Regions from separate parts of the Streptomyces sp. NPDC001515 genome, predicted to be linked through region 3. Evidence: riboswitches for the same ligand, from Rfam matches in the RefSeq annotation. Region 3 holds a riboswitch; each other region holds the start of a gene.
The links. A riboswitch is a leader RNA that binds a small molecule or an ion and turns the genes downstream of it on or off. The one in region 3 is predicted to bind cyclic di-AMP.
Positions count from the first base shown of each region.

Region 1: it holds a riboswitch for cyclic di-AMP, as region 3 does, so the genes downstream of both, ACWCXC_RS29360 (M23 family metallopeptidase) here and ACWCXC_RS06775 (transglycosylase family protein) in region 3, are expected to answer to the same signal.
Region 2: it holds a riboswitch for cyclic di-AMP, as region 3 does, so the genes downstream of both, ACWCXC_RS28120 (M23 family metallopeptidase) here and ACWCXC_RS06775 (transglycosylase family protein) in region 3, are expected to answer to the same signal.
Region 4: it holds a riboswitch for cyclic di-AMP, as region 3 does, so the genes downstream of both, ACWCXC_RS13420 (M23 family metallopeptidase) here and ACWCXC_RS06775 (transglycosylase family protein) in region 3, are expected to answer to the same signal.

Region 1 covers NZ_JBSFHN010000033.1:85,266-92,295, forward strand. Annotated here, with positions in the region: gene ACWCXC_RS29345 (STM4012 family radical SAM protein) at 1-588, shown strand, start outside; gene ACWCXC_RS29350 (STM4011 family radical SAM protein) at 596-1,510, shown strand; gene ACWCXC_RS29355 (SGNH/GDSL hydrolase family protein) at 1,526-2,350, opposite strand; gene ACWCXC_RS29360 (M23 family metallopeptidase) at 2,537-3,466, opposite strand; cyclic di-AMP (ydaO/yuaA leader) riboswitch at 3,470-3,624, opposite strand; gene ACWCXC_RS29365 (tyrosine-protein phosphatase) at 4,125-4,937, shown strand; gene ACWCXC_RS29370 (DUF6126 family protein) at 4,980-5,156, opposite strand; gene ACWCXC_RS29375 (helix-turn-helix domain-containing protein) at 5,203-5,811, opposite strand; gene ACWCXC_RS29380 (aspartate aminotransferase family protein) at 5,891-7,030, opposite strand, start outside.
Region 2 covers NZ_JBSFHN010000031.1:20,895-27,924, forward strand. Annotated here, with positions in the region: gene ACWCXC_RS28110 (PrsW family intramembrane metalloprotease) at 1-1,386, shown strand, start outside; gene ACWCXC_RS28115 (aldo/keto reductase) at 1,433-2,377, opposite strand; gene ACWCXC_RS28120 (M23 family metallopeptidase) at 2,601-3,725, opposite strand; cyclic di-AMP (ydaO/yuaA leader) riboswitch at 3,737-3,892, opposite strand; gene ACWCXC_RS28125 (PP2C family protein-serine/threonine phosphatase) at 4,108-5,310, opposite strand; tRNA gene ACWCXC_RS28130 (tRNA-Met) at 5,500-5,573, opposite strand; gene ACWCXC_RS28135 (hypothetical protein) at 6,018-6,461, shown strand; gene ACWCXC_RS28140 (SHOCT domain-containing protein) at 6,618-7,022, shown strand.
Region 3 covers NZ_JBSFHN010000004.1:42,154-49,183, forward strand. Annotated here, with positions in the region: gene ACWCXC_RS06765 (FtsB family cell division protein) at 4-474, opposite strand; gene eno (phosphopyruvate hydratase) at 569-1,849, opposite strand; gene ACWCXC_RS06775 (transglycosylase family protein) at 2,137-2,880, opposite strand; cyclic di-AMP (ydaO/yuaA leader) riboswitch at 2,885-3,053, opposite strand; gene ACWCXC_RS06780 (transglycosylase family protein) at 3,355-4,329, opposite strand; gene ACWCXC_RS06785 (cytochrome P450 family protein) at 4,443-5,753, opposite strand; gene ACWCXC_RS06790 (nucleoside triphosphate pyrophosphohydrolase) at 5,806-6,816, opposite strand; gene ACWCXC_RS06795 (SurA N-terminal domain-containing protein) at 6,905-7,030, opposite strand, start outside.
Region 4 covers NZ_JBSFHN010000010.1:104,493-111,522, reverse strand. Annotated here, with positions in the region: gene ACWCXC_RS13435 (DNA gyrase/topoisomerase IV subunit A) at 1-1,808, opposite strand, end outside; gene ACWCXC_RS13430 (M16 family metallopeptidase) at 2,076-3,437, shown strand; gene ACWCXC_RS13425 (M16 family metallopeptidase) at 3,464-4,846, shown strand; cyclic di-AMP (ydaO/yuaA leader) riboswitch at 5,077-5,246, shown strand; gene ACWCXC_RS13420 (M23 family metallopeptidase) at 5,260-6,093, shown strand; gene ACWCXC_RS13415 (GntR family transcriptional regulator) at 6,315-7,001, shown strand.

The DNA.
Region 1 (7,030 bases), on a different contig from region 3:
GCGGACCGGGAGTGGGACGGGCAGCGGCTGCGGCTGTACCGCGCCGGCCGCGACCACCTCCTGGAGCGCGGGTACGAGCAGGTGTCGATGCGGATGTTCCGCCGTGCCGACGCCCCGCGCGCGGAGGGCCCGGACGACTACGCGTGCCAGACCGACGGCATGATCGGTCTGGGCTGCGGGGCGCGTTCGTACACCTCGCGGCTGCACTACTCCTTCGACTACGCGGTGGAGATGCGCGAGGTGCGGTCCATCATCGACCGCTACACGGCCACCGAGGACTTCTCCCGGGCCGAGGTCGGACGGTACACCGACGGGGACGAGGCGCGGCGCCGCCATCTCCTCCAGTCGGTCCTCCAGGCGCAGGGCATGGAGCTGGCCGGGTACCGCGACCGGTTCGGCACCTCCCCGTACGAGGACTTCCCCCGGGAGCTGGCCCGCTTCGAGGAGCGGGGCTGGCTGGATCCGTCGGCTCCCGCGCGAGGGCTGCTGCGGCTGACGGCCGAGGGGCTGGCGTACTCGGACGCGCTGGGCCCCGAGCTGTTCTCCCCCGCCGTGCGGGCCGCGATGGCCGCGTACGAGACGAGGTGAGCGGGGCGTGGACCTGACGATCCTCTACCGGGGCCCGCTGGCCTCGTGCGACTACGACTGCCCGTACTGCCCGTTCGCCAAGCGGCATGACAGCCGGGAGCGGCTGCTCGCCGACCGGGCGGCGCTGGAGCGGTTCACCGCGTGGGTTGCGGAGCAGGACGGGGACCGGATCTCGGTGCTGTTCACCCCGTGGGGCGAGGGGCTGGTGCGGTCCTGGTACCGCCGGGCGATGACCGAGCTGGCCGGGCTGCCGCAGGTGCGCCGGGTGGCGATCCAGACGAATCTGAGCGGCCGGACGCGGTGGCTGGCCGAGGCCGGTGCGGCGGGCCGCGAGAAGATCGCGCTGTGGTGCACGTACCACCCGGGACAGACGCCGTACGAGCGGTTCCTGGGCCGCTGCGAGGAGCTGCGGGCCCTGGGGGTCCGGTACAGCGTGGGCGTGGTGGGGCTCGACGAGCACCTGGCCGAGGCGCGGCGGCTGCGCGCGGCGCTGCCCGAGGAGGTCTACCTCTGGATCAACGCCGCCGAGGGCGTGAGCTACACGGACGAGGAGGCCGGGCGGTGGACGGAGATCGACCCGCTGTTCCCCTACAGCCGTCATCCGCACCGCTCGGCCGGGCTGCCCTGCCGGACGGGTGAGTCGGTGATCTCGGTCGACGGCGACGGGACGGTGCGCCGCTGCCACTTCGTCCGCGCGGAGCTGGGCAATCTGTACGACGGGAGCTACCGGGCGGCGCTGCGGCCCCGGGCCTGTCCGCAGGCGGTGTGCGACTGCCACATCGGGTACGTCCATCTGGAGACGCTGCCCCTGTACGACGTCTTCGCGGGCGGGGTGCTGGAGCGCGTACCGGCGGTGCCGGTGTCCCGGCTGCTGCCGCTGTCCCCCGTCCCCCCGGCCGGGGTGCCGGCCCTGGGCGACTGAGGACAGCGGGGCCGGTCAGAGCGGCAGCAGATCGGGGCGCTTGGCCTCGACGTGGTCGCCCGAGGACTCGCCGCGCAGCCGCCGGCCGATCCACGGCACGAGGTATTCGCGCGCCCAGTGGATGTCGTCGCGGCGCACTTCGAGCGTGCCGCGCGGGTCCTGCGGCGGCCACGCCTGGTCCGGGTCGGCGGGCACCTCGTAGCCGAGGACCTGGGCGGCGCGCAGGGCGACCCGGGTGTGCCCCTCGGGCGAGAGGTGGAGCCGGTCGTTGTCCCAGGCACGCCGGTCCTGGACCGAGCGCAGCGACCACAGGTCGAGCACCGGGCAGTCGTAGCGGTCGGCGATGGCCCGCACATGGGCGGTGTACGTGGCGATCTTGCCGCGCAGATGGCGCAGGACCGGCACCCCGCGGGTGTCGAAGCCGGTGGTCACCATGACGGTGCCGACCGCTCCGGTCAGATCGGCGACCGCGCGCTCGAAGCGCTCGGCCACGTCGTCCGGGTCGGTTCCCGGCCGGATGATGTCGTTGCCGCCGGCGCAGAAGCTCACCAGATCGGGGGCGAGTTCCTTGGCGCGCGGCACCTGCTCCTCGACGATCTGGTCGAGGAGGCGTCCTCGTACGGCGAGATTGGCGTAGCGGAAGTTCCCGTGGGCCGTTCCGGGGTCCGGGAGCTGGTCCGCGAGGAGGACCGCGAAGCGGTCCGCCCAGCCGACGAAGGTTCCGTCGGGGCCGGGGTCGCCGACGCCCTCGGTGAAGCTGTCGCCAATCGCCGCGTACGACTCGATGGCGCCCTGTCGTCGTCCGGCGCCCTGCTTGATGTTGTTCGAATCGTCTGCCACAAGGGCATATCCTGCACCGCCGAATGTGACCTACGCGACCGTAATAAGGGGTTGACGGGTGGTGAGATAGACCACCCGGTCAGGTTTTGGTAAAGGGGGAATAAGCAGAGGGACGGTCGCGCCGCCGCGCACCGTCCCTCTACCTATTGCCGGGTCCGGTTCACCGGCCCCGTACCGCCTGGGGAATCAGACGTTGATCCCGTGCGACGCCAGGTAGGCGATCGGGTCGATGTCCGAGCCGTACTCCGGGCCCGTGCGGACCTCGAAGTGGAGGTGCGGGCCGGTGGCGTTGCCGGTCGAGCCGGAGAGGCCGACCTGCTGGCCCGCGGTCACGGTCTGGCCCGCCGAGACGGAGAGCGAGGACATGTGGCCGTACTGGGAGTAGTGGCCGTCGGCGTGCTTGATGACGACCTGGTTGCCGTACGCGCCGCCCCAGCCGGCGGTGACGACGGTGCCGGAGGTGATGGCCTTCACGCTGGTGCCGGTGGAGACGGGGAAGTCGATGCCGGTGTGGCTGCCGCTGGACCAGTTGGAGCCGGAGGCGCGGTAGGCGGTGGTGTGGTTGCCCGGGACCGGGTGGACATAACCGGAGCCGTTGCTCTGGGCGGCCGGGGCGGTGCTCTCCTGGGCGTCCGAGGAGCCGGAGGAGGCCGGGGCGGAGGCGGCGGGGGCCTTGGACTCGGCGGCGGCCGGGGCCTTCGCGGCGGGAGCCTTCGCGGTGGCGGACGCGCCGGCGGAGTGGCCCCAGCTCTTCGCACCGAGGGTCAGCTTCATGCCCGGGAAGATCAGGCTCGGGTTCTCGCCGACGACCTCGCGGTTGTCCTGGTACAGCTTCTGCCAGCCGCCCTTGACGTGGTGCTCGGCGGCGATCTTCGAGAGGTAGTCGCCGGAGACGACGGAGTACGTGGTGGCGCCGGCCTGCTGGGCGGCGGCCGGCTTGGCCGGGGTGGCGTGCGCGGCGACGGTCTTCGCGGCGGGAGCGGTCTGCTCCGCGGCGTTGGCACCGGTGGCACCGAGGAGCGGGAGCGCGATGACGGCTCCGCCGGCGCTGGCCACGACGACGCCGCGGGCGATGGTGCTGGACTTGGGACGGCGGTGCTTACCCGACATGGGCATGAAGGATTTCCTCTCCGGCGCCTGCGAGGTGAGCTGTCGGGTTCGGACTGGAGATGTCCGGTCGCGGCGGGCGCGACTTCACCCCGAGCCGTCCGGAATTCCGGACGGCGGCCTACCTGGTTCCCCCGCTCCTGCCACGCGGTGAGTGAGTGCGAATTCCGGTCGGCGGCAGGATTAGGCGGTCCGTCCGGATTGACATGGAACGTAAGCGAGCCGGGACGGCGGAAACAAGCCATCGCTTGCGCGGCGGATTCCCCGCCCGAATCCCGGCGCGGAATTCCGGTCACCCTCCGTGGATTACGGATCTTGGCTTTCCGCGAGGCGTCGGGGAATACCCCACGGGCGCGTCACCACACACCGTCACGGATATGATCCCGCTCACGAGGGCCGGACCATCTCCCGTGCAATCAGGGCACGTTCGACCATATGCACCAAATCGGACATGTCATGGCCACCGCCCCCGTCCGGGGCCCCCTGGCGCGCGACCGGGGCTCCGGGACGGCCCGCGCGGCGGCTTCGGGAAGCCGCGACGAGCGCCGGGAGAAGGCCGGAGGAGAAGGCCGGAGCCGAGATGATTGCCCGACGAAACAATGTCGTATCGTCACGGAAGTGAACGCTCCGGCGACCCGCGCCGGCGACCGAGCCTCCAGGAGTGAACGTGACGCAGCAGCTGCCGCAGACCCCGCCGACGGAGCCCGAGCTGACCGGGGTCCGCAACTTCCGCGACGTGGGCGGGCTCCCCACCACCGACGGGCGCAGGGTGCGTTTCGGGCGGCTCTACCGCAGCGGCCACCTGGCGAACGCCACCCCCGAGGACGCCGCCTTCCTCTCGGGCCTCGGCCTGCACACGGTCTTCGACTTCCGCAACGGCGCCGACCACAAGCTCGACGGGCTGGACGTGGAACTGCCGGGCGTGCGCAATGTGAGCATCCCGCTCAGCGACCCCGCCGACGGGGCCGAGTTCTGGCGGATGGTCCGCGACGGCGACATGGCGGAACTGCGGTCGATCCTGGCCGACGGCAAGGGCACCGACCGCATGATCGCCTCGTACCGCCGGATCATCCTGGAGCGCACCGCCGAGCACAGCCGGGTCCTGCACGCCCTGGCCGAGGACAGCGTTCCGGCGCTGATGCACTGCGCGGCCGGCAAGGACCGGGCGGGGCTCTCGATCGCCGTGGCCCTGCTCGCGGTCGGCGTCGAGCGCGACGCCATCGAGGCCGACTACCTCAAGTCCAACGACGCCCACCGCCGCTACCGGGTCCGCCGCAGCGACACCTCCCCCGCCGGAATGTCGCCCGAGGTGATGGAACTGCTCAATCCGCTCTTCGGGGCCCACCGCGACTACCTCGCCGCGGCCTTCGACACGATCGACTCCACCTGGGGCGGCACCGACCGCTACCTCGCGGACGGGCTGAAGCTCGCTCCGCGGACGCGCGAGCGGCTGCGCGAGCGGCTGCTCGACGGGATCTGATCCCGGCCACGGCGCCCCCGCCCGGCGGGGGCGCCCCGTTCGCTACTGGTTGTGCATCCCCACGGCGAACAGCAGATAGAGAAAGCCCGCGATGACGTGCCCGGCCACCAGGTAGGCGAAGAGCCTGATGACGAGCCCCCGGGGCATCTTCTTCTCCTGCGGGTCGCCGCTCCTGCTCCGCGCCGGGGTGAGCGGGTCGTAGTTCTCGGAATCCGACATGACGGTTCCTCTCTGCCGGCCCGGGGGCCGGTGGCGGGGCGGTGCCTCAGGCACGGTGGACGCCGCCGCCGAGACACAGCTCGGCGGCGGGGCTCTGCAGCAGGGTGTGGACGAAGAGCAGTTCGGCGCCCTCACGTCCCGTGGCCGTGATCCGGTGCGGGGTGAGCGAGTCGAAGTGCGCGCTGTCGCCGGGCGCGAGGTCGTGCGCGGATTCACCGAGGACCACCCGCAGGTGCCCGCTCCGGACGTACAGCCACTCCTCGCCGGGATGGACGCGCACCAGATCGCTCTGGGCCCCGTACGGAACGAGGACGCGCAGCGCCTGCATCGCCCGGCCCGACCCCCCGGCCTGCTGGTACGTCCAGCCGTCGGCCTCGGCGCCCTCGAACCTCCGGCCGCGCACGATCGCGTCACGTTCGGGGGGCATCTCGCCCAGCAGCTCGGAGACCGTCGTACCGTAGATCCTGGCCAGACCGAGCAGCATCGGCAGCGAGGGCTGGCGCCGGCCCGTTTCGAGCCGGGAGAGATGCGCGGGCGAGAGTCCGGCCCGCTGGGCGGCGCTCTCCAGGGTGAGACCACGACTGCGACGCAGATCGCGCAGACGGGGCGCGACCCCGGGCAGCTCGTCGGCCACCCCTCCTTCCGGAGGATTCATACTCCTATTGGGCCAGGAACTTTCCTGAGAGGCAAATTTCTTGCCTCCCAGGCAAATCCCTCGGCACGGCCGCGCCCGGTCAGCGGTTGGCGACCGCCTGCTTCACCAGGGTCCGCCCGAAGTCCCACATCAGACCGCCGCCGTTGTGCGCGTCGTCCATCACCGCGGTGAACGCGGTCACGAACCGGTCCACGTCCGCGTCGTCGATCACCAGCGGGGGAATCAGCTTGATCACTTCGAGGTGGTCGCCGGAGACCTGGGTCAGGATGCGGTGCTTCTGGAGCAGCGGGACGACCACCATCTGTGCGAAGAGCCCCTTGCGGGCGGCCTGGAGCATGGTCCAGCGGCTGCGCAGCTTCAGCGAGGACGGCCGGCCGAACTCGATGCCGATCATCAGCCCGCGTCCGCGCACCTCGTGCAGCAGCTCGTAGCGGCCGACGAGCGCGGCCAGCCGTTCGCGCAGCAGGTCCCCGGTCCGCCGGGCGTGGGCGACGGTCTCCTCGTCCTCCATCACCGTGAGCACGGCGAGACCGGCCGCCATCGCCTGGGCGTTGGACCCGAAGCTCGCGGAGTGGACCAGGACGCGGTCCATCGAGGAGTAGACCCGCTTGAAGATCCAGTCCTTGCCGAGGGTGGCCCCGACCGGCACGTAGCCGCCGGAGAGCGCCTTGGCGACACAGACCAGATCGGGCTCGACGCCCTCCTCGTGCTGGTACGCGTAGAAGTCGCCGGTCCGGCCGAGGCCGGTCTGCACCTCGTCGGCGATCAGGAGCGCCTTGTGCCGGTGCAGCAGCTCCTGGGCCTCGCGCAGGAAGCCCGGGGGTGCCGCGTGCACGCCCTTGCCCTGGATCGGTTCGACGACCAGGGCGGCGACGTCGCCGCGCTTCAGCTCGCGGCGCAGCGCGTCGAGATCGCCCAGCTCGATGGCGGTGTCGGGCAGCAGCGGGGCGAAGCCGTCGCGGAAGCCGGACTCCCCGTTGACCGAGAGGGAGCCGGTGGTCAGCCCGTGGAAGGCGTGGGCGCAGTAGAGGATCCTGGGCCGGCCGGTGGCGAACCGGGAGAACTTGAGCGCGGTCTCCACCGCCTCCGTACCGCTGTTGCCGAAGAAGACCCGGTCCAGGTGCGGGCTGTGTGTGAGGAGTTTCTCGGCCAGCAGGCCGGGCAGGGGCTGGCAGTCGAACCGGGTGAGGTCGGCGAGGGAGGCGTCCAGGACGTCGTG
Region 2 (7,030 bases), on a different contig from region 3:
CTGCCCGTCCCGGTGCTGATGACGGCCTTCCGCTGGCTGGACCGGGTCGATCCGGGCCCGTGGCGCACGATGCTGTTCGCCTTCGCCTGGGGGGCCTGTGCGGCCGCCCTGATCGCGATCCTGGCCAATTCGATGGCGACGCGGTGGATCGCCACGGCCACGGCGGACCCGGGGCACGCGGACACGCTGGGCGCCACGGTCATCGCCCCCGTGGTGGAGGAGAGCGCCAAGGCGGCGGCCGTGCTGCTGCTCTTCCTGTTCCGCAGACGGGACTTCGGCGGTGTCGTCGACGGGGTGGTGATCGCCGGCTTCGCCGCCACGGGCTTCGCCTTCACGGAGAACATCCTCTATCTGGGCAACGCCTTCGGCGAGGACCAGCAGGTGGGCTCGGGCTTCGCCTCGGTGACGGTGGCGACGTTCTTCGTCCGCGCCGTGATGTCACCGTTCGCGCATCCGCTGTTCACCGTGCTGACGGGCATCGGCTTCGGCATCGCCGCAGGCGCCGCCCGCCACCAGCGCCTGCGGCGCTTCGGACCGCCCGTCCTCGGCCTGCTCCTCGCCATGGGCATGCACGCCCTGTGGAACGGATCGGCGTCGTTCGGTCCGTACGGGTTCTACGCCGTGTACGGGGCGTTCATGGTCCCGGCCTTCGGGCTGGTGACCTGGCTGGCCGTCTGGTCCCGGCAGCGGGATCTGCGCACCCTGGGCGTCGAACTCCCGGCGTACGCGGCGGCGGGCTGGATGTCGCCCGCCGAGCCGCCGGCCCTGTCCTCGATGCGGGCCCGGGGCATGGCCCGCGACATCGCGCGCCGCCTCCCGGCGGGCCCCGGGACGGGCCCCTTCCCGGCTCCGCCGCTCATACCCGCCCCCGCACCGACGCCGGCCCAGGCCCGGAAGGAGGCGAAGGCCCGGGAGAAGGCGGCGGCCCGTACGGTCGCCGAGTACGAGTCGTTCGCGACCTCCCTCGCGTTCCTGCGCCGCCAGGCCCGCCGGGGCACGGCCGGACCCGACTTCGCCGAACGGGAGCTGGAGCTGCTGCACCACCTGTGGCAGCGGCGGGCGACGGCGGGCCCCGCCCTGGCGCACGCGGCGCAGGCCACCGGTCGGCTCCGCCCCCGCTTCGCCCCGCCGATACCCCCGCCGTACCCGGGCCAGGCGTACGGCCCCCGGCCGTACCCGTACCGGGGAGGCCCGGTGCCACCGCAGGGCGGCCCCCTCCCGTATCCGGCCGGTCAGCCCCCGTATCAGGGCGCTCAGGCCCCGTACCGGGCCGGGCCCGTCCCGTATCAGGGCGGCGGCCCGGTGCCGTATCGAGACGGAGGCCCGGTTCCGCCTCAGGGTGGTGGCCCGGTTCCGTACGATCCGCAGGCCGGCCCCAGGGGCTGAGGGCTCCTGGGGCCGGCCGGGGCGGGGGCGTCGGTGAGGCGTGCGGTCAGGCGGATGCCTCGGTGAGGCGGGACAGTTCCGCGTCCGTCAGGTGGAGGTCGGCGACGGCGAGCAGGGCGGGAAGCTGCTCGACGGTGCGGGCCGAGGCGATGGGCGCGGCGACGGTGGGGCGGGCGGCCAGCCAGGCCAGGGCCACGGTGGCGATCTCCGCCTCGCGTTCGGTCGCCACGGCGTCCAGTGCGGCAAGCACCTTCTGTCCGCGCTCGGACTCCAGGTGCGCGGAGGCACTGCCGGCGCGGGCGCTGTCGACGGTCGCCCCCGGGCGGTACTTGCCGGTGAGGAATCCGGCGGCGAGGGCGAAGTACGGGACGGCAGCGAGCCCGGCGCGGGCGGCGGTCTCCTGGAGTTCGCCCTCGTAGGTGTCGCGGGAGACGAGGTTGTAGTGCGGCTGGAGGGCCACGTAGCGGGCGAGTCCCTCGCGCTCGGAGAACTCCAGCGAGGCGCGCAGCCGTTCCGGGCTGATGTTGGAGGCGGCGATCTCGCGGACCTTGCCCTCCTTCACCAACTGGTCGAGCGCGGTGATGATCTCCTCGACCGGGACGGTCTCGTCGTCGAAGTGCGTGTAGTAGAGGTCGATGTGGTCGGTGCCGAGCCGGCGCAACGACTCCTCGGCACCGGCCTTGATGGTGGCGGCGGAGAGGCCTTTGTAGTCGGGGTGGGCGCCGACCTTCGTCGCCACGACCACATCCGCGCGGTTGCCGCGCGCGGCGAGCCACTTGCCGATGATGGTCTCCGACTCGCCGCCCACGTTGCCGGGGATCCAGGACGAGTAGGCGTCGGCGGTGTCGATGAAGTTGCCGCCGCCCGCCGTGTAGGCGTCGAGGACGGCGAAGGACTGCGTCTCGTCGGCCGTCCAGCCGAAGACGTTGCCGCCGAGGGAGAGCGGGAAGACCTGGAGACCGGAGGTGCCGAGGGGGCGAAGAGAAGTCATGGGGAGAACAACCCGCCGCACCCGGGCCGCTATTCCGTGCCCGGTACACAAAGACCCGCCGACGGGCACGCCCCTGCCCGGCCGGAGTGCGTAGGGGCGGGTGTGCGGGCACAGGTCTGCGGGCGGGCGTACGGGCACGGCTCTGCGGACAGACCGGCAGCCCTGACGTCGGGGGGTCAGCGTCAGGGCTGCCGGGGTTTCGCCGTACGCCTCGGGGAAGGTGTCAGACGGTCAGGCCGCGGGCGTTCAGCCAGGCCATGGGGTCGACGCCGGTGCCGTCCGCGGTGTGGACCTCTAGGTGGAGGTGCGGGCCGGTCACGTTGCCGGTCGCGCCGACGTTGCCGATGACGTCCCCGGTGGTGACCTTCTGGCCGACGCTGACGCCGATGGACGACTGGTGGCAGAACCACAGCTCCGTGCCGTCCTCCAGCTCCAGGACGGTGCGGTAGCCGTAGGACCCGGACCAGCCGGCCGACGTGATGGTGCCGGTGTGGATGGCCTTGATCGGGGTTCCCGTCGGGGCGGCGAAGTCGAGGCCGGTGTGGTAGCCGGAGGACCACATCGAACCGGCCTCGCCGTAGGTCGAGGTGATCGTGTACGAGGAGGTCGGGATGGCGTAGCTCGCGGCGAGCTTGGCCAGCCGCAGGGCCTCCGCCTTCTTCGCCGCCTCCTCGGCCGCCTTCTTCTTCTCGGCGGCGAGCCGGGCCTCGGCGGCGTCCTGCTTCTTCTTCGCCTCGGCCGCCGCCTTCTCGGCCGCGGCCTTCTCCTCGGCGGCCTTCGCCTCGGCGGCGGCGGCGTCCTGCTGCTGTTCGGCCTGCTGGAGGATGCGGGCGCGCAGCGCCTCACCGGCATCGGTGGTGCCCTGCTCGGCCTCGGCGGTGGTCACACCCGCGGAGGTCAGCGGGGCGGCGGCGATGGCCGCCTCGGCCCTCTCCTCGGGGGATTCGGCCTTGTCGGACGAGAAGAGCGCGCCCACCCCGGGCAGCGACTTCGCGGCCGGAAGATTGTCCGCGATCGAATCGGGAAGAGAAATGGAGACCGGCGGCTTGCTCTGGGCGGTGGCCATGCCACCCGCTCCGACGGCCGCGATGACACCGACACCGAGGACGGTGGAGCTGCGGGCCAGACCATTGCGCTGCTTGGCGACGCGGTGCCTGCCGCGTACGGGACGGACGGACTCCTCGGTGGGGTTCCACTCCTCCCAAGCCCGCTCGGACCCGGCCTCCTCGGCGCGGAAGTCGGCCGCGTAGGCATCGACCCGATCGGTCCCGCGCTCGGGCGCGAAGTCGTTGCCGTAGTCGTACCCGAACCGGGAAGAGGGTTCGGGGGCAGGCTTGTTGGACGCCACGGAGGCGCACTCCTTTCCTTCCTTCTCGCCTACCGGGTTAGCTGACGGGTTCGGAGCAGGAAGGTCTCCTACGGGTTCCTCCGCCTCGACGGACGAGACAGAGATGCCCGATTCACCCCATGTAGGTGGTTCCCCGGTTCCCTTGCGGAATTCGGCGCTCGCGCACGGTGCCGCCACTGACGACGGCCTGGACAACCGCGCTGCGTTATCGAACGTTAATAGACAGACGGGCTCGATTCCAAGCTGTTCCCCTTGATCGTTCCCGTCCTTGGCCTGGACTTTACGGGACACAACCGGGTGGAATCGGGCGAGTTCATCGCCCCTCGACGACCCTTCGGATTCTGACTGTGCGTCAAATGTTATGCGGAGTGGGGTCTCTCGGTTACGGTCCGTCGCCCCGCGCGTGACCCCGGCCGCCGCCTCCCTGCCCGCCGCCTCCCCTGCCGACGATCCGCACCGTCCTACGCCGGTCGGGCTGCCCCTCGGCGGGCCGGGCGACGGCGAGAAGCGCCAGGTCGTCCGTCGCCTCCCCGCCCGTGTGCAGGCGCACGTCCTCCGTCAGCGCCGTCAGCAGCTCCTCGGGGCCCGGGAAGATCCGGCCCCGCAACCGGGCGGCGGGGTCGTAGAAGACCCCCGCGCGGTCACGGGCCTCGGAGAGACCGTCCGTATAGAAGAGGAGGGTCGCGCCGGCGGGCAGCTCCCACACGTCGGTCGGGTCCGGCCACGCCCCCAGGTCCAGTCCGAGGGGCAGCGCGGGCACCGAGGGCGTCAGCACCTCCAGTGCCCCGTCGGCACGCAGCAGCAGCGGCTCGGGGTGGCCCCGGTTGACGATGCGCACCCGGCCCTCCCCCTTCGGGATCTCGGCGAGGACGGCGGTGATGAACCCCTCGGAGGCGTCGAGGCCCCCGCGTATCTCCGACTCCCGGGCCAGCGCCCGCTCCAGCCGCACCGCCACCCCCGCCAGGTCGTCCTCCCGCTCGGCCGCCTCCCGGAAGCAGCCGATGGCCACCGCCACCGCGCCGACCGCGTCCAGCCCCTTGCCCCGCACGTCTCCGACCAGCAGCCGCACCCCGTGCGGGGTGTCGGTCACCGAGAACAGGTCGCCGCCGACGTACGCGTCCGCCTGCGCCGCCTCGTACCGCGCGGCGACCCGCAGCCCCCCGACGCTCTCGGCCGGGATCGGCACCACCGCCCGCATGGCGGTCTCCGCGATGACCCGGGCGGAGGCCAGCTGCTCGTTGCTCCGCCGGACGACTCCGTTGATCAGGACGGCGAGGACGGAGACGGTGAGGACGGTGAGCAGTTCGATGACGTTCACCGGGCCGGGCAGGTCGCCGTGCGGGATCCGCAGGAGGAGCAGGGCCAGCATCGCGGCGGCGCCCGTCCGAATGGTGCCGGCCCGCGAGAAGAACGGGGCGGCGACCAGCGGAGCGGCGGCGAACAGCGGGATCGCGGTGTACCGGGGCGGGGTCAGCCCGTCGAACAGCACACCACCGACGATCATCAGCGCGGGAAGCGCGCGGACGAACCGGCGGGCCGCCACGCCTCCGGCCGGCCCGGCCCGCCGCTGCTCCCGCGTCCCCACCTGTCTGGCCTCCTGCCCGGTGCCGCCACGGCCGCGGCCGGTGCCGCGCCACCGCAGCCTCCAGGCTTCCCCGAGCGGGGGCGCGGGGCGAGTCCTCGTCGGCAAATGGGGGAAAGGAGCGCGGTCGTCCGGGCTCCGTACACGCATCAGGCCCGGCACGCTGTGCGCGTGCCGGGCCTGATGTTTCAGTAGCGGGGACAGGATTTGAACCTGCGACCTCTGGGTTATGAGCCCAGCGAGCTACCGAGCTGCTCCACCCCGCGTCGGTGAACACCACTCTACGGCATCCCCGGGGCGCCGATGACCACTCGCCCCGTTCGCCCCCTCCGTACCACTGCACACCCCCGCACCAACCCCCTCACCACACACCCAGAAGCACACACCCCTCACACACCCCAGGAGCCCCAACACCCCTTGGACCAGCGGGAGTAGGCACGGCTCCGCACGAACACGCGGTCCGCCACCCGGCCTTGGCGGGCGGAATGCGGGCCTCCTTCCAGGCCCAGCGGGGACCGTTTTCCCGTCGGATCGTCAAGGTGGTGAAACTGAGAAGGTGTTGCAAGGAACACGTGTTCTGCCGCAAGGTAACTGCTGCATCCCCCGGTCCGGTGGGCTGCCCGTGCGAGCAGGCCGCCGAACGCGCATGTCATCGCGCCCGAACGCCTCTCCCGGCCTCTCATCGCAACCCGTCTGGAGGGCCCTCGACGATGACCGCACCGCTCACCTCTGATCACGCCCCCGCTTCCCCGGCCGCCCCGGCCTCCTCCCCCGTACGTGCCGCCGCCACGGGCGGACTCATCGGCGGGGTCATGGGCGCGGTGATGAGCGCGGTCGTGAACTACTTCGCGATCGGCCTCCCGGGAAGCGAGTCGGTCAACGCGGTCAACCACGCGATATCCGGCCTGATCAGCGGCTTCATCGCCGGCTTCATCGGCATCATGACCCACAGCAAGAAGACGGCGGCGCAGGCCGTGACCGCCGCTCCGGCGACCGTCCCGGCGGCTTCTCCGTCCGCGCCCGCCGCCGAGCCCGAGGCGTCCCCCGAGCCGAAGGCGTCCGCCGACACGGAGAAGGCCGCCCGCACGGAGAAGGCCGCGGAGGCCGAGGAGCCGGTGAAGGCCGCAGAGGCCGCTTCCGTACCGGAGAAGTAGCCGCCGCGCCGCGCGCCGCGCCGCGTCGCCCCTCGTCCGGCCCCCCTTGCTCCCCCGCATGGCGGAGGGGGGACCACACCAACGGGCGAGGGGCTTTATGCGGTGATATGACTGATTTCAGTTTCAGCCATTTCGACGCTGCGCCAGGAGTGGACGATGGACGACTACCCCCTGCTCAACCTGTTCTGGACCATGCTCTGGTTCTTCCTCTGGATCATGTGGCTGTTCCTGCTGTTCCGGGTCATCATGGACATCTTCCGCAGTGACGACCTCGGTGGCTGGGCCAAGGCGGGCTGGCTGATCCTGGCCCTGGTGCTGCCGTATCTGGGTGTGCTGATCTACGTGATCGCCCGGGGCAAGTCCATGGGGCAGCGCGACATGAAGGACGCGAAGGACCGCGAGGCCGCGTTCAAGGCGTACGTACGGGACGCGGCCGGCACCTCGGACGCGCAGCGCGGCGGCGGACACGTCGACGATCTGTCCAAGCTGGCGGAGCTCAAGGCCAAGGGCGCGATCTCGGAGGACGAGTACCAGCGCGCCAAGACCAAGCTCCTGGCCTGACCGCACGA
Region 3 (7,030 bases):
GGCTCAGCCTCGGTCGGCGCTGTCCACGCCGTCCCACAGGTTGGAGTGCCACGGCCGGCCGGACTCGTCCGGTGTGCCGTCGCGCTCCCGCGCCGCGTCCGGGTCGACCACGGTGAAGCCGGTCTCCCCGGGAAGAAGGTAATGCAGGTGCTCGCGGGCCAGCCGCCGGATGTAGGCGTCGTCCTGGAGCCGGGCCTTCTCGTCGCGCAACTGCTCGGTCCGCGTCTCGGCCTCCTGCGCCAGCCGCTCCTGCTCGGCGATCTCGTCGCGCTGCGAGACGTACTGCCGCATCGGATAGGCGAGGGCGACGACCAGCGAGCAGACCACCAGGGCCAGGAAGGCGGCCCGGCCGGTGAGCCGGGAGCGGCGGGCCTGGCGGCGGTTCTGGGAGCGGTAGACGCGGGCCGCGGTCTGCTCGCCGAGCAACCGCAGCCGGGTCGCGGTGGAGAACCGGTCCCGGTCCTTCGCGGCCATGTCTCCGCCTCCCCATTACGCACGTCCGTCCCCGCACACGGTACGGGACCGAGTGCGGGGACGGACGGAGGCCGGGTCGGTTGCCCGGACCGGGTCAGCCCTTGAAGCGCGGGAACGCCGAGCGGCCGGCGTACACGGCGGCGTCGTCGAGGATCTCCTCGATGCGCAGCAGCTGGTTGTACTTGGCGACGCGGTCCGAGCGGGCCGGGGCGCCGGTCTTGATCTGGCCGCAGTTCACGGCGACGGCGAGGTCCGCGATGGTGACGTCCTCGGTCTCGCCGGAGCGGTGCGACATCATGCACTTGAAGCCGTTGCGCTGGGCCAGCTCGACGGCGTCCAGGGTCTCGGTCAGCGAACCGATCTGGTTGACCTTGACGAGCAGGGCGTTGGCGGAGCCCTCCTCGATGCCGCGGGCCAGGCGCTCCGGGTTGGTGACGAAGAGGTCGTCACCGACGATCTGCACCTTGCTGCCGAGCTTGTCGGTGATGACCTTCCAGCCGGCCCAGTCGTCCTCGTACAGCGGGTCCTCGATGGAGACCAGCGGGTACGCGGAGACCAGCTCCTCGTAGTACTCGGTCATCTCGGCGGCCGAGCGGGACTTGCCCTCGAACTCGTACTTCCCGTCCTTGTAGAACTCCGAGGCGGCGACGTCGAGCGCGAGCGCGATGTCCTTGCCCGGGGCGTAGCCGGCCTCCTTGATGGCCTCGACGATGAGGTCGAGGGCGGCGCGGTTGGACTCCAGGTTCGGCGCGAAGCCGCCCTCGTCGCCGAGACCGGTGGACAGGCCCTTGGTCTTCAGGACCTTCTTCAGGGTGTGGTAGACCTCGGCACCCCAGCGCAGCGCCTCGGAGAAGGACTCCGCGCCGATCGGGGCGATCATGAACTCCTGGATGTCCACGTTGGAGTCCGCGTGCGAACCGCCGTTGAGGATGTTCATCATCGGAACGGGCAGCAGGTGCGCGTTCGGGCCGCCGAGGTAGCGGAAGAGCGGCAGGTCCGAGGCCTCGGAGGCGGCGTGGGCCACGGCGAGCGAGACGCCGAGGATGGCGTTGGCGCCGAGCGAGCCCTTGTTCTCGGTGGCGTCCAGGTCGAACATCGCCTGGTCGATCAGGCGCTGCTCGGTGGCGTCGTAGCCGACGAGCTCCGGGCCGATCTGCTCGATGACGGCGAGGACGGCCTTCTCGACGCCCTTGCCCTGGTAGCGGTTGGGGTCTCCGTCACGAAGCTCGATGGCCTCGAAGGCACCGGTGGAGGCGCCGGACGGAACGGCGGCACGGCCGGTGGAGCCGTCGTCGAGGCCGACCTCGACCTCGACCGTGGGGTTTCCGCGGGAGTCGAGGATTTCCCGGGCTACGACGACGTCGATGGACGGCACGAGGCATCTCCTTCTGGGATATGACGCTTGGGGTGCGGGGCCACGTGGGCCTTGCGACACGAGCCTAACCGGCCCGGCGGCCTGCGTCGGCCGACCGCCCGACCCCTGGGACGAAAAAGGACCCAAGCGCGGGCACAGCGGGATGAAAGGGAAGAAATCTACTGACGGGTAACGACAACAGTTGAACGGTCCCCGGCCCGAACGAGCGGACCCCGGCCCGGCGCGCACGGGGGGAGGGTGCGCACCGGGCCGGGGTGTCCGGAGCCGTCGACGAGGAGGGGTCGCGACTACTTCGTCAGGTGGAGCTGCTGACCCGGGTAGATCAGGTCGGCGTCCTTGACGATGTCCTTGTTCAGCTCGAAGAGGCGCTGCCAGCCGCCCTCGACGCCGTGGTCGGCGGCGATCTTGCTCAGCGAGTCGCCGGTGACGACCTTGTACTCGCCGTCGCCCTTGGCGACCTTCGCGCCGGTCGGGGTGGTCACGGTCTTCGCGGCCTTCTTCGGCTCGCTCTTCGCCGGGGCGGGGGTGCGCTCCGAGCGGTTGGTGGCCGGGGCCTCGGTGCGCTCGGCCTGCTTCTGCGGCGCGGCCTCCTGCTTGGGGGCCTGCTCCGTCGTGGCGGCGGAGGAGCCGGTGTCGACGCCCGGGTCGACGCCGTCGTTGGTCAGGTTGCCGGCGCCGGCGCAGGCCCAGGCGCCCGGACCCTGGAGGGCGAGCAGCTTCTCGGCGGTGGCGATCTGCTGGGCCTTGGTGGCCAGGTCGGCGCGGGGGGCGTACTGGGTACCGCCGGCGGCGGCCCAGCTGGACTGGGAGAACTGGAGGCCGCCGTAGTAGCCGTTGCCGGTGTTGATGGACCAGTTGCCACCGGACTCGCACTGGGCGACGGCGTCCCACGTGGCCACCGAGGCGGCGGAGGCGCCGGTCGCGCCCATCAGCGGAACGGCGACGGCGGCACCGGCGACGCCGGCGAGCGTGGCGATCCGGACGGCCTTGGAGGGGCGGCGGTGCTTGTTGGCCTTGCGGTTGAGCAGCATCGAGACTTCTCCTCACCGACGCCTGCGAGGTGAGCTGTCGGGTTCGGGCCTGTGAGTTGCCCGGTCGCACGTCCTAGCACGCGACTTCACCCCAAGCCGGTCCCGGCGTCCTTCGACGTCCGGGTCCGGCGCCTACCTGGGTCCCCCGCTCCTGCCTACGGCGCTTTCGCGTCTGTTCCCTTCGACCGACGGCAGGATTCGGCGTGACGGTCGACGGGGCCCGCGGTGCGAGCGGTTCAGACCGTAAACACACCCAACCCCGACATTCAAAGAAGGACATACCGGAAAAACATCCCGTACTTGCATCTGACAAACCCACATTTGCGCAGGTCGGAACGGATGCGACGGGACCTCCCGGACACAACACGCCAGTTCACGCAAAGAGACCTATGTCTCACTTGGTCGAAAGTGGGACATAGGCCTCTGAACTACCCCGGAATCCGGGGCATTTTCAGCCGGTGATCCGGGCCGGACTCACCCGGTCGGCGCACCCAGGTCAAGGCTCTGGCCAGGCAGGATCAGGTCCGGGTCGGAGCCGATCTCGTCCTTGTTGGTCTCGTAGAGCGCCGTCCAGCCGCCGGGCAGCTTCTGCGCCTGGGCGATCGCCCACAGGTTGTCGCCGGGCCGGACGGTGTACGCGCCGTCGGCGGCCGGGTCCCCCGCGTCGCGCGCCCCGGACTCGCCGCGCGAGGCGTGCCGCCCCGCGTCGCGGTCCTCGCGGCCGGACTGCCGGGTCTCCTCGGGTGCGGGGGCGCCCCGGTGCTTGCCGCCCCGGTCGGCGCTCCCGGCCCGCCGCTCGTCGCCCGGCGCGGCGTCGGAGGCGTCCGCCCCCGAGGCGTCCCGCGCGTCCCCGGCCGAGGGCGTGGAGGCGGAGGGAGAGGCGTCCGGCTTGGCGTGCTTGCCGCGCGAGGCGTCCGCGCCCCGCTCGTCCGCGCCGCCCTTCGCGTCCCCGGCGTCCTTGCCGTCCGCGGTCGCGTCGTCCGGGGCCCCGGCCTCCGCCGAGGGGTCGGCGGACGGATCGGCGGAGGGCTCGTCGGACGGCACGCCGCCCGGGTCCACCCCCGGCAGCCCGGCGTCCGTCGCGAGCCCGGAGATCACCGCGCAGCTGGGCCACGCCATCGGCCCCCGGTCGGCCAGCACCTTCTCGGCGACGGCGATCTGCTGCGAGCGGCTGGCGAGGTCGGCGCGCTCGGCGTAGGACTCGCCGCCGTACGCCTTCCACAGCTCCGGGGAGAACTGGAGGCCGCCGTAGGAGCCGTTGCCGAGGTCGGCGCTCCACATCCCGCCGCTCTCGCACTCGGCCACCCGGTCCCAGGTCGAGGCGTCCGCCGCGTGGGCGCCCGCGGCGCCGAGCAGCGGGATCGCGAGGGCCGAGCCGGTCACGCCTGCGGCGACGACGATGGCGGGAGCCTGTCGGGGACGACGGTGCCTGCCGTTCGCGGAGCCCATGGGGATGCCTTCCGTGTGACGGGTGGGTCGAACGGTGAACCTAGCGGGACTCGAACGGATGTCACAAGTCGATGCAGCGCAGATCACGCCGACATCACAGAGTTGACAGAAAGTCACCTTCCGCCCGTGCCCGCTTCCGGACCGAACTCGACCGGAAGGGTGCGCAGTCCGCGCATGATCAGCCCACCGCGCCAGCGCAAATCGGCCGATTCCCCGGCAAGCCGGAGGTCCGGAAGACGTTTCAGCAGGGTGGCGAGGGCCGTCTGGCCCTCCAGCCGGGCGAGCGGGGCCCCGAGGCAGTAGTGGATGCCGTGTCCGTATCCCAGGTGCGGGTTGTCACGCCGTGCGAGGTCCAGCGTGTCCGGACCCGCGAAGCGCTCCGGGTCCCGGTCGGCGGCGGCCAGCACCACGAGCACCGGATCGCCCTCGGCCACCCGCTGCCCGCCGATGGTCAGCGCCTCGGTGGCGTACCGCCAGGTCGCCAGCTCCACCGGCCCGTCGTACCGCAGCAGTTCCTCGATCCCGGTCGCCAGCAGCTCCGTCTCCCCCGCCTCCAGCGAACGCTGGAGGCGGGAGCGCTGCTCCGGATGGCCGAGCAGGGTGTGGACCCCGTTCCCGATCAGGTTCACGGTCGTCTCGAAACCCGCGAACAGCAGGATGAAGGCCATCGCGGCGGCCTCGTTCTCCGTCAGGTGCTCGCCGTGGTCGCTCGCCCGGATGAGCCCCGAGATCAGATCGTCGCCCGGGTCCTCGCGCTTGCGGTGGATCAGTTCCAGGAGGTAGTTCCGCATCTTCTTCACGGAGCGCGCCACCCCGCCGCGCGGGCCGCCGCCGTGGCGGATCATCATCCCCGCCCAGTCCCGGAAGTCGTCCTGGTCCTCGCCCGGCACCCCGAGCAGATCGCAGATGGCGTAGATGGGGAGCGGGAAGGCGAACTCGTGGATGAGGTCCGCTTCCCCCTTCGCGGCGAAGCCGTCGATCAGCCGGTCCGTCAGCTCCTGGACGCGGGGCGCGAACGCGGCGACCCGGCGCGGGGTGAACGCCTTGGAGACGAGCCGGCGCAGCCGCGTGTGGTCGGGCGGGTCGATGTTCAGCAGATGCGTCATCAGCTCCGCCTTGCGCTCCCCCGGGATGCCCGTCTTCCCCTTGGCCCGCGCGGACCCGGCGTGGTGGGCCGGGTTCTTGGAGAGCCGGGCGTCGGCGAGCGCCTGCCGGGCGTCCGCGTACCGCGTCACCAGCCATGCCTCGACCCCGCTGGGCAGGGTGGTGCGGTGCACGGGGCTGTGCGTGCGCAGCCAGGCGTAGGCGGGGTACGGATCGGTCGCGAACTCCCAGGTGAAGAGCTCGGGCGCGGGCGGGACGGCGGCGCCGGACCCGCCGTGGGCGGGGCAGCCGGCCGGGGCGTGGGCGGGGTGGTCGTTCACCCCCCGACGTTATCCGCTGCCCCGGGCGGGGGCTCCGGGGCCTCGGCGGCCCCTACTCCGCGCTGTCCGTGCTCTCCGCGCCGTCCACGCCCTCCGCGGCCCGGATGGCGTCCCGGTAGGCGCGGGCCGCGGCGCGCAGGGCGGCCTCCGGGTCGACGCCCTCCTCCTGGGCGCGGACGGCCAGGGCGAGCAGCCGGTAGCCGATGGCGGCGCCGTCCCCGCCCTCGGGGAGGGGGACGTCGAGTCCGGCCGTACGCACGCGGCTCGCGAGCTTCGCGGCGAGGGCCAGGCCGGGCTGGCCGAGCGGCACCCCGTCGGTGACGGAGGCGCGCCGCTTCTCGACGGCCTTGGTGCGCAGCCAGTGCGCGTGGACGTCCTCGGGGGTCTCGGCGGTGGCGTCGCCGAAGACGTGCGGGTGGCGGTGGATCAGCTTCTCGATGAGCGTGCCGGCGACGTCGTCCACGGAGAACGGCTCCTCGCCGCTTCCCGGAATGCCCTCCTCCGCGATCCGGGCGTGGAAGACGACCTGGAGGAGCACGTCCCCCAGCTCCTCGCGGAGTTCCTCGCGGGTGCCGTCCTCGATCGCCTCGACGAGTTCGTACGCCTCCTCGATCGCGTACTTGGCGAGGCCCTGGTGGGTCTTCCGCGAGGTCCAGGGGCACTCGCGGCGGATCCGGTCCATGATCTGGACGAGATCGAGGAGCCGGGCGCCGGGCAGATCGTACGAACCGGGCAGCAGCTCCAGCTCCGGCATCCGCACCCGGCCCGAACCGGCCAGCCGGGCCAGTCCGTCGGTCAGCGGCCCCTCGCCCTCCCCGCCGGTGAGGACCACCACGGTGTGCCCGCCCGCGCAGGCGTCCACCAGCTCCTCGGCGCCGGGAACGCCGGGGGCGACGGTGATCCCGGCCTCGCGCAGATACGGCAGCTGGGCGCCCGCGTCCTGGGCGCAGTGCACCCGGCCGGCCGCGTGCAGGGCCTGCCAGGCGGGCCAGGACAGCAGTCCGGGCGCGACACGGTGGCTGGCGGTGAGCAGGACGATGCGGCCGGGATCTTCAGCGTTCACAGGGCGGAATCTACCCCGGCCGCCGCAGGAGCGGCGGCCCCAGGCTCCGGCCCGCGCACAGGCCCGAGGCCCCGGCCTCGGCGCGGGCTCAGGCCCCGGCTTCCGCGGCCGGCTTCTCCGCCGCGGTGACCTGCTTGATCCACGGGGCCTTGTAGTCGGCGAGCTGGATCTGCTGGTTGTTCCAGGTGCCGAAGCGCGGGTTGACGTCGACCTC
Region 4 (7,030 bases), on a different contig from region 3:
GTCAGGAACTCCGAGACCATCGCCCCGCCGGACAGGACGGGCGCCGCGTGCGTGTCGGGCAGCTGCGGCAGGTCGATGACCGCGAGCCGCAGCAGCCGCCCGGTGGTGGTCACCACGCCGATGTCCCCGCGCGCCGTGGCCGGGACGGCCGACACGATCACATCGTGCTTGGCCCGCTTGGCGTCCTCGGCGAACACGATCGGGTCGTCGTTGGCCGTCCGCGCCAGCAGTCCCGTCGAGGACAGCAGCACCCGGCAGGGGTCGTCCGCGACCTCCAGCGGCACCGAGGCGACCGGCGCGCCGGCCGACTCCAGCAGCACCGTGCGCCGGTCGGTGCCGAACTTCTTCGCGACCGCCGCCAGTTCCGAGGAGACGAGCTTGCGCAGCTCGCCGTCCGACTCCAGGATCGCGGTCAGCTCCTCGATCTCGGTGTTGAGCCGGTCCCGCTCGCTCTCCAGCTCGATCCGGTCGAACCGGGTCAGCCGGCGCAGCGGGGTGTCCAGGATGTACTGGGTCTGGATCTCGCTCAGCGAGAAGCGCTCGATGAGCCGCTCCTTCGCCTGCGCCGAGTTGTCACTGGAACGGATGAGGCGGATGACCTCGTCGATGTCGAGCAGCGCGACGAGCAGGCCCTCGACCAGGTGCAGCCGGTCGCGACGCTTGCCCCGGCGGAACTCGCTGCGCCGGCGCACCACGTCGAAGCGGTGGTCGAGATAGACCTCGAGGAGTTCCTTGAGGCCGAGGGTGAGCGGCTGCCCGTCGACCAGTGCCACATTGTTGATGCCGAAGGACTCCTCCATCGGCGTCAGCTTGTAGAGCTGTTCGAGGACGGCCTCGGGCACGAAGCCGTTCTTGATCTCGATGACCAGGCGCAGCCCGTGCGCGCGGTCGGTGAGGTCCTTGACGTCGGCGATGCCCTGGAGCTTCTTCGCCGAGACCAGGTCCTTGATCTTGCCGATCACCTTCTCCGGACCGACGGTGAAGGGCAGTTCGGTGACGACCAGGCCCTTGCGGCGCGGGGTGACGTTTTCCACGGAGGCGGTGGCTCGGATCTTGAACGTGCCGCGGCCCGAGGCGTACGCGTCCTTGATGCCGCCCAGGCCCACGATCCGGCCGCCGGTGGGCAGATCGGGTCCGGGGACGAACCGCATCAGGGTCTCCAGATCGGCGCCCGGGTGCCTGATCAGGTGCCGGGCGGCCGCGATGACCTCGCCCAGGTTGTGCGGCGGCATATTGGTCGCCATGCCGACCGCGATCCCGGTCGTGCCGTTGACCAGCAGATTCGGATACGCGGCCGGGAGGACGACCGGCTCCTGCTCCTGCCCGTCGTAGTTCGACTGGAAGGCGACGGTCTCCTCGTCGATCGACTCCGTCATCAACGACGTCGCGTCGGCCATCCGGCATTCCGTGTACCGCATGGCGGCGGGCGGGTCGTCGTTGCCCAGCGAGCCGAAGTTGCCGTGGCCGTCGACCAGCGGGAGCCGCATGGAGAAGGGCTGCGCCATGCGCACCAGCGCGTCGTAGATCGACGCGTCGCCGTGCGGGTGCAGCTTGCCCATGACCTCGCCGACGACCCGGGCGCACTTCACGAAGCCGCGGTCGGGGCGCAGGCCCATCTCGTTCATCTGGTACACGATGCGGCGGTGGACCGGCTTCATGCCGTCGCGGGCGTCCGGCAGGGCCCGGGAGTAGATCACGGAGTACGCGTACTCCAGGAAGGAGCCCTGCATTTCGTCGACGACGTCGATGTCGAGGATCTTCTCCTCGAAGTCGTCCGGCGGCGGGGTCTTCGTGCTGCGGCGGGCCATCGCTGCTGCGACTCCTTCACGGATTCTGATCGGGCAACCTCAGGGTCCCTCGGGTTTCCTCAGGTTCTGACGCGCACCATTGTGGACCGCCCCACTGACAACGCGGACCTCGACCCGTCCCAAAGCACGTTCTCCGTCCGCCCCGAGACGGTGATGACCCTCTTTCCCGCGAACTTTCGCGGTACGGGAACTTCGCCAGGTGTCGGTGCGCTTGCTTACAGTGGCAGGTCTCGCAGTAAAACCAGTATCGCGATCGAAGGGACGTACATGCCCATGGGTCACACGGCCACAGCCCAGGCCGGCTCCGGCGGCTTGACAGCGACCGAGCACCGTCTGGCCAACGGCCTGCGCGTGGTGCTCTCCGAGGACCATCTGACCCCGGTCGCCGCGGTGTGCCTCTGGTACGACGTCGGCTCGCGCCACGAGGTCGAGGGACGCACCGGACTGGCTCACCTCTTCGAGCACCTGATGTTCCAGGGCTCCGGACAGGTGAAGGGGAACGGACACTTCGAACTGGTGCAGGGCGCCGGCGGCTCCCTCAACGGGACCACCAGCTTCGAGCGCACCAACTACTTCGAGACGATGCCGGCGCACCAGCTGGAGCTGGCCCTGTGGCTCGAAGCCGACCGGATGGGCTCGCTGCTCGCCGCGCTCGACGAGGAGTCCATGGAGAACCAGCGCGACGTCGTCAAGAACGAGCGCCGCCAGCGCTACGACAACGTCCCGTACGGCACAGCGTTCGAGCGGCTGACCGCCCTCGCCTACCCGGAGGGCCACCCGTACCACCACACCCCGATCGGTTCGATGGCCGACCTCGACGCCGCGACGCTGGAGGACGCCCGGACGTTCTTCCGTACGTACTACGCGCCGAACAACGCGGTGCTCTCGGTCGTCGGCGACATCGACCCCGAGCAGACCCTCGCCTGGATCGAGAAGTACTTCGGCTCGATCCCCTCGCACGACGGCAAGCGGCCGCCGCGCGACGGCGCGCTGCCCGAGACCATCGGCGGTGAGCTGCGGGAGGAGGTCCGCGAGGAGGTTCCGGCGCGGGCCCTGATGGCCGCCTACCGGCTGCCCCACGACGGCACCCGGGAGTGCGACGCCGCGGACCTCGCGCTGACCGTGCTCGGCGGCGGCGAGTCCTCCCGGCTGCACAACCGCCTGGTCCGCCGCGACCGGACGGCCGTGGCCGCCGGATTCGGGCTGCTGCGCCTCGCGGGCGCGCCCTCGCTCGGCTGGCTGGACGTCAAGACGTCCGGCGGCGTCGAGGTGGCGCGGATCGAGGCCGCGGTCGACGAGGAGCTGGCCCGGTTCGCCGAGGAGGGCCCCACCCCCGAGGAAATGGAACGCGCCCAGGCCCAGTTGGAGCGCGAGTGGCTGGACCGCCTCGGCACCGTCGCGGGCCGCGCGGACGAACTGTGCCGGTACGCGGTGCTGTTCGGCGACCCCCAGCTCGCCCTGACCGCCGTGCACCGGGTCCTCGACGTCACCGCCGACGAGGTCAAGGCCGCCGCCAGGGCCCAGCTGCGGCCCGACAACCGGGCGGTCCTGGTCTACGAGCCGGTGGAGCCGGCCGACGAGGCGGACGCCGACACCGACACCGACGCGCACGAGGGGGCGGACCAGTGACCGACGCTGCCGCGACTGGAGTTTCGATGCAGTACCACCCGCAGCCCGCCCCGGGCACGGCCCGCCCCTGGGCCTTCCCCGCCCCCGAGCGCGGCGCGCTGCCCAACGGGCTCACGGTGCTGCGCTGCCACCGCCCCGGCCAGCAGGTCGTCGCCGTCGAGATCTTCCTCGACGCCCCGCTGGACGCCGAGCCCGAGGGCCTGGACGGCGTCGCCACGATCATGGCGCGCGCCCTGTCCGAGGGCACCGACAAGCACAGCGCCGAGGAGTTCGCGGCCGAGCTGGAGCGGTGCGGCGCCACCCTGGACGCCCACGCCGACCACCCCGGCCTCCGGGTCTCCCTGGAGGTCCCGGCCTCCCGGCTGCCCAAGGCACTCGGCCTGGTCGCCGAGGCGCTGCGCGCCCCCGCCTTCGCCGACAGCGAGATCGAGCGCCTGGTGGGCAACCGGCTGGACGAGATCCCGCACGAGCAGGCCAACCCCGCCCGACGGGCCGCCAAGCAGCTCTCCAAGGAGCTCTTCCCGGCCACCGCCCGGATGTCCCGGCCCCGCCAGGGCACCGAGGAGACCGTGGCCCGGATCGACGCCGGGGCCGTGCGCGCCTTCTACGACGCCCACGTCCGGCCGTCCACCGCCACGGCCGTGGTCGTCGGTGACCTCACCGGCATCGACCTGGACGGACTGCTCGCGGACACCCTCGGCGACTGGTCGGGCAACACCGTCGAGCCCCGGCCGGCCCCGGCCATCACCGGCGACGACACCGGCCGCGTGGTGATCGTGGACCGTCCGGGCGCTGTGCAGACGCAGCTGCTGATCGGCCGGATCGGCGCCGACCGCCATGACAGCGTCTGGCCAGCCCAGGTGCTCGGCACCTACTGCCTCGGCGGCACGCTGACCTCCCGGCTCGACCGGGTGCTGCGCGAGGAGAAGGGCTACACCTACGGCGTGCGGGCCTTCGCCCAGGTGCTGCGCTCCACCGCTCCGGACTCGGCTTCCGGGGCGACGGGCGCCGCGATGCTCGCGATCAGCGGTTCGGTCGACACGGAATCCACCGGTCCGGCGCTGGACGACCTGTGGAAGGTGCTGCGCACGCTGGCCGCCGAGGGGCTGACGGACGCCGAGCGCGAGACGGCCGTGCAGAACCTCGTGGGGGTCGCCCCGCTGAAGTTCGAGACGGCGGCCTCCGTCGCGGGCACCCTCGCCGACCAAGTCGAGCAGCATCTGCCCGACGACTACCAGGCCACGCTCTACGCCCGGCTCGCCGAGACCGGCACGGTGGAGGCGACCGCCGCCGTCGTGAACGCGTTCCCGGTGGACCGTCTCGTCACGGTGCTGGTGGGGGACGCCTCGCAGATCGCGGAGCCCGTCCGGGCCCTGGGCATCGGAGAGGTGTCGGTCGTCACGGGCTGAGGCACGGCCGGCCCGGACGCGTCCGGGGAGAACGGTAACGGCACCAAGGGGGATGGATCGCGCGGAGAGAGTTCCGTGCGGTCCATCCCTTTTGTCCGTCACGAAGGGAAAGGTGCACATTTGCCCTGTGGGATGTGCGACAAAAGCGGCTGTCCGTTTGGTCCGCGTCCGCGCCGCCGCTTAGCGTCGGCTCCGCTGTCCGCACCCGTATGCCGCATCCGTGACGTACCGGGCAGCCATCGCCGAGTCCCCGTCAGGCGCGAGCCCGGGGAGCCGGGGACCCACGCAGTCCCTGGGGTGAATCGGACGCCGGCGCCCCCGGACCCGGGCCGCGGCATCCGTAGGAGACCTTCCTGCTCCGAACCCGTCAGCTAACCCGGTAGGCGAGAAGGAAGGAAAGGACCAGCCACTCCATGGCGTTCACCCGTGCCTCCGGGAAGCACCGTGCCCCGGGCCGTCTGAGCCGCGCCGGCGCGAAGACCGTCGGCATCGCGACCCTCGCCACCACCGGCGTCGTCGGCGCACTGGCCTCCCCGTCGGTCGCCGCCGACGCCGAGACCCCCGTCACCGACACCGGCCTCACCCAGGTCATCGCCATCGAGCGGGACCTCGCCGACCGCGTCGACGCCCAGGCCCAGGCGCAGCGGCGCCAGGCCGAGGCCGCCGCCGAGAAGCGGGCGAAGGCCGAGGCGGCCGCCCAGAAGAAGGCCGAGGCGAAGAAGAAGGCCCAGGCCCGGGCCGAGGCGAGGAAGAAGGCCCGCGCCGCCGCCGAGGCCCGCGCCGAGGAGGCCCGCGAGACCGCAGCCCGCGCCGCCCGCTCCGCCGAGCGCGCCCGCCTCGGCGCGTACCGGCTCCCCGTCGCCGGCACGTACGTCTCCACCGGCTACAAGTCGAGCAGTTCCCTCTGGTCCTCCGGCAGCCACTCCGGCATCGACTTCCACGCCGCCTCCGGCAGCCCCGTCGTCGCCGTCGGCGCCGGCACGGTCGTCGAGGCCGGCTGGGGCGGCGCGTACGGGAACAACATCGTGCTGCGGATGAGCGACGGCACGTACACCCAGTACGGCCATCTGTCCTCGATCGGTGTCTCCGTCGGCCAGGGCGTCGCCGCCGGGCAGCGGATCGGGCTCTCCGGCTCCACCGGCAACTCGACCGGCCCGCACCTCCACTTCGAGGCGCGCACCACGCCCTCGTACGGCTCCGACATGGACCCGATCGCCTACCTCCGGGCCCACGGCGTCTCCCTCTGAGACCCGCGACGCCCCGAAGGCCCCGGCGCGCACCGCCGGGGCTTCGGCATCTCCGGGAGGGGTGGTGGCGCGTGGGGGTCACCCCCTCGCCGCCGAGGACCGGGGCCAAAAGATATTCATGAATGAACTCCCGGCATCGGAAATGCGACCGCATTGTCATAGAGTCGCGGGACAGGTGTCGATCGGCCGCGATCCGCGGGGATGAGGGCGGGGGTTCGGACATGCGTATTCCGGCGCATTCGGTATGCACGGCCATTCGTGAAGACATTGTCTCGGGTGTCTTCGAGCGCGGCAGCCGGCTGACCGAGGAGGTGCTGGCACGCCGGTACGGGGTCTCCCGCGTCCCGGTGCGCGAGGCGCTGCGCACCCTGGAGTCGGAGGGGTTCGTGGTCACCCGCAGACACGCCGGGGCCTGTGTCGCCGAGCCCACCGAGCAGGAGGCCGTCGACCTCCTGGAGATGCGGACGCTGCTGGAGCCGCTGGGCGCGGCCCGTGCCGCGCGGCGCCGTACCGAGGCGCATCTGAAGGTGCTCCGGGGCCTGGTCAGGCTCGGTCAGGAGCGGGCCAGGCGCGGTGAGGGCGAGGATCTGCGGTCCCTGGGCACCTGGTTCCACGAGACGCTCGCCCAGGCCTCCGGCAGTCCGGGCCTCATCGCCCTGCTCACCCAGCTGCGCCACAAGATCGCCTGGATGTACACGGTCGACCCGCCGTCCCGGCCGGCCGACGCCTGGGCCGAGTACGGGGCGATCGTGGACGCCGTGGCGCGCGGCGACGCCGAACGGGCCAGGGCCCTGACCGCCCAGCACGCCGAGCGGGCCGGGGCCGCGCACCGGCTGCGCCGCCCCGTCCCGGCGGGGAAGGTGAGGAATGCGCAACATCCCGTACACACCCCGAGCGGTCGTTCGTAATAAAGACGCCGTAGACAAAGGGGAGAGGA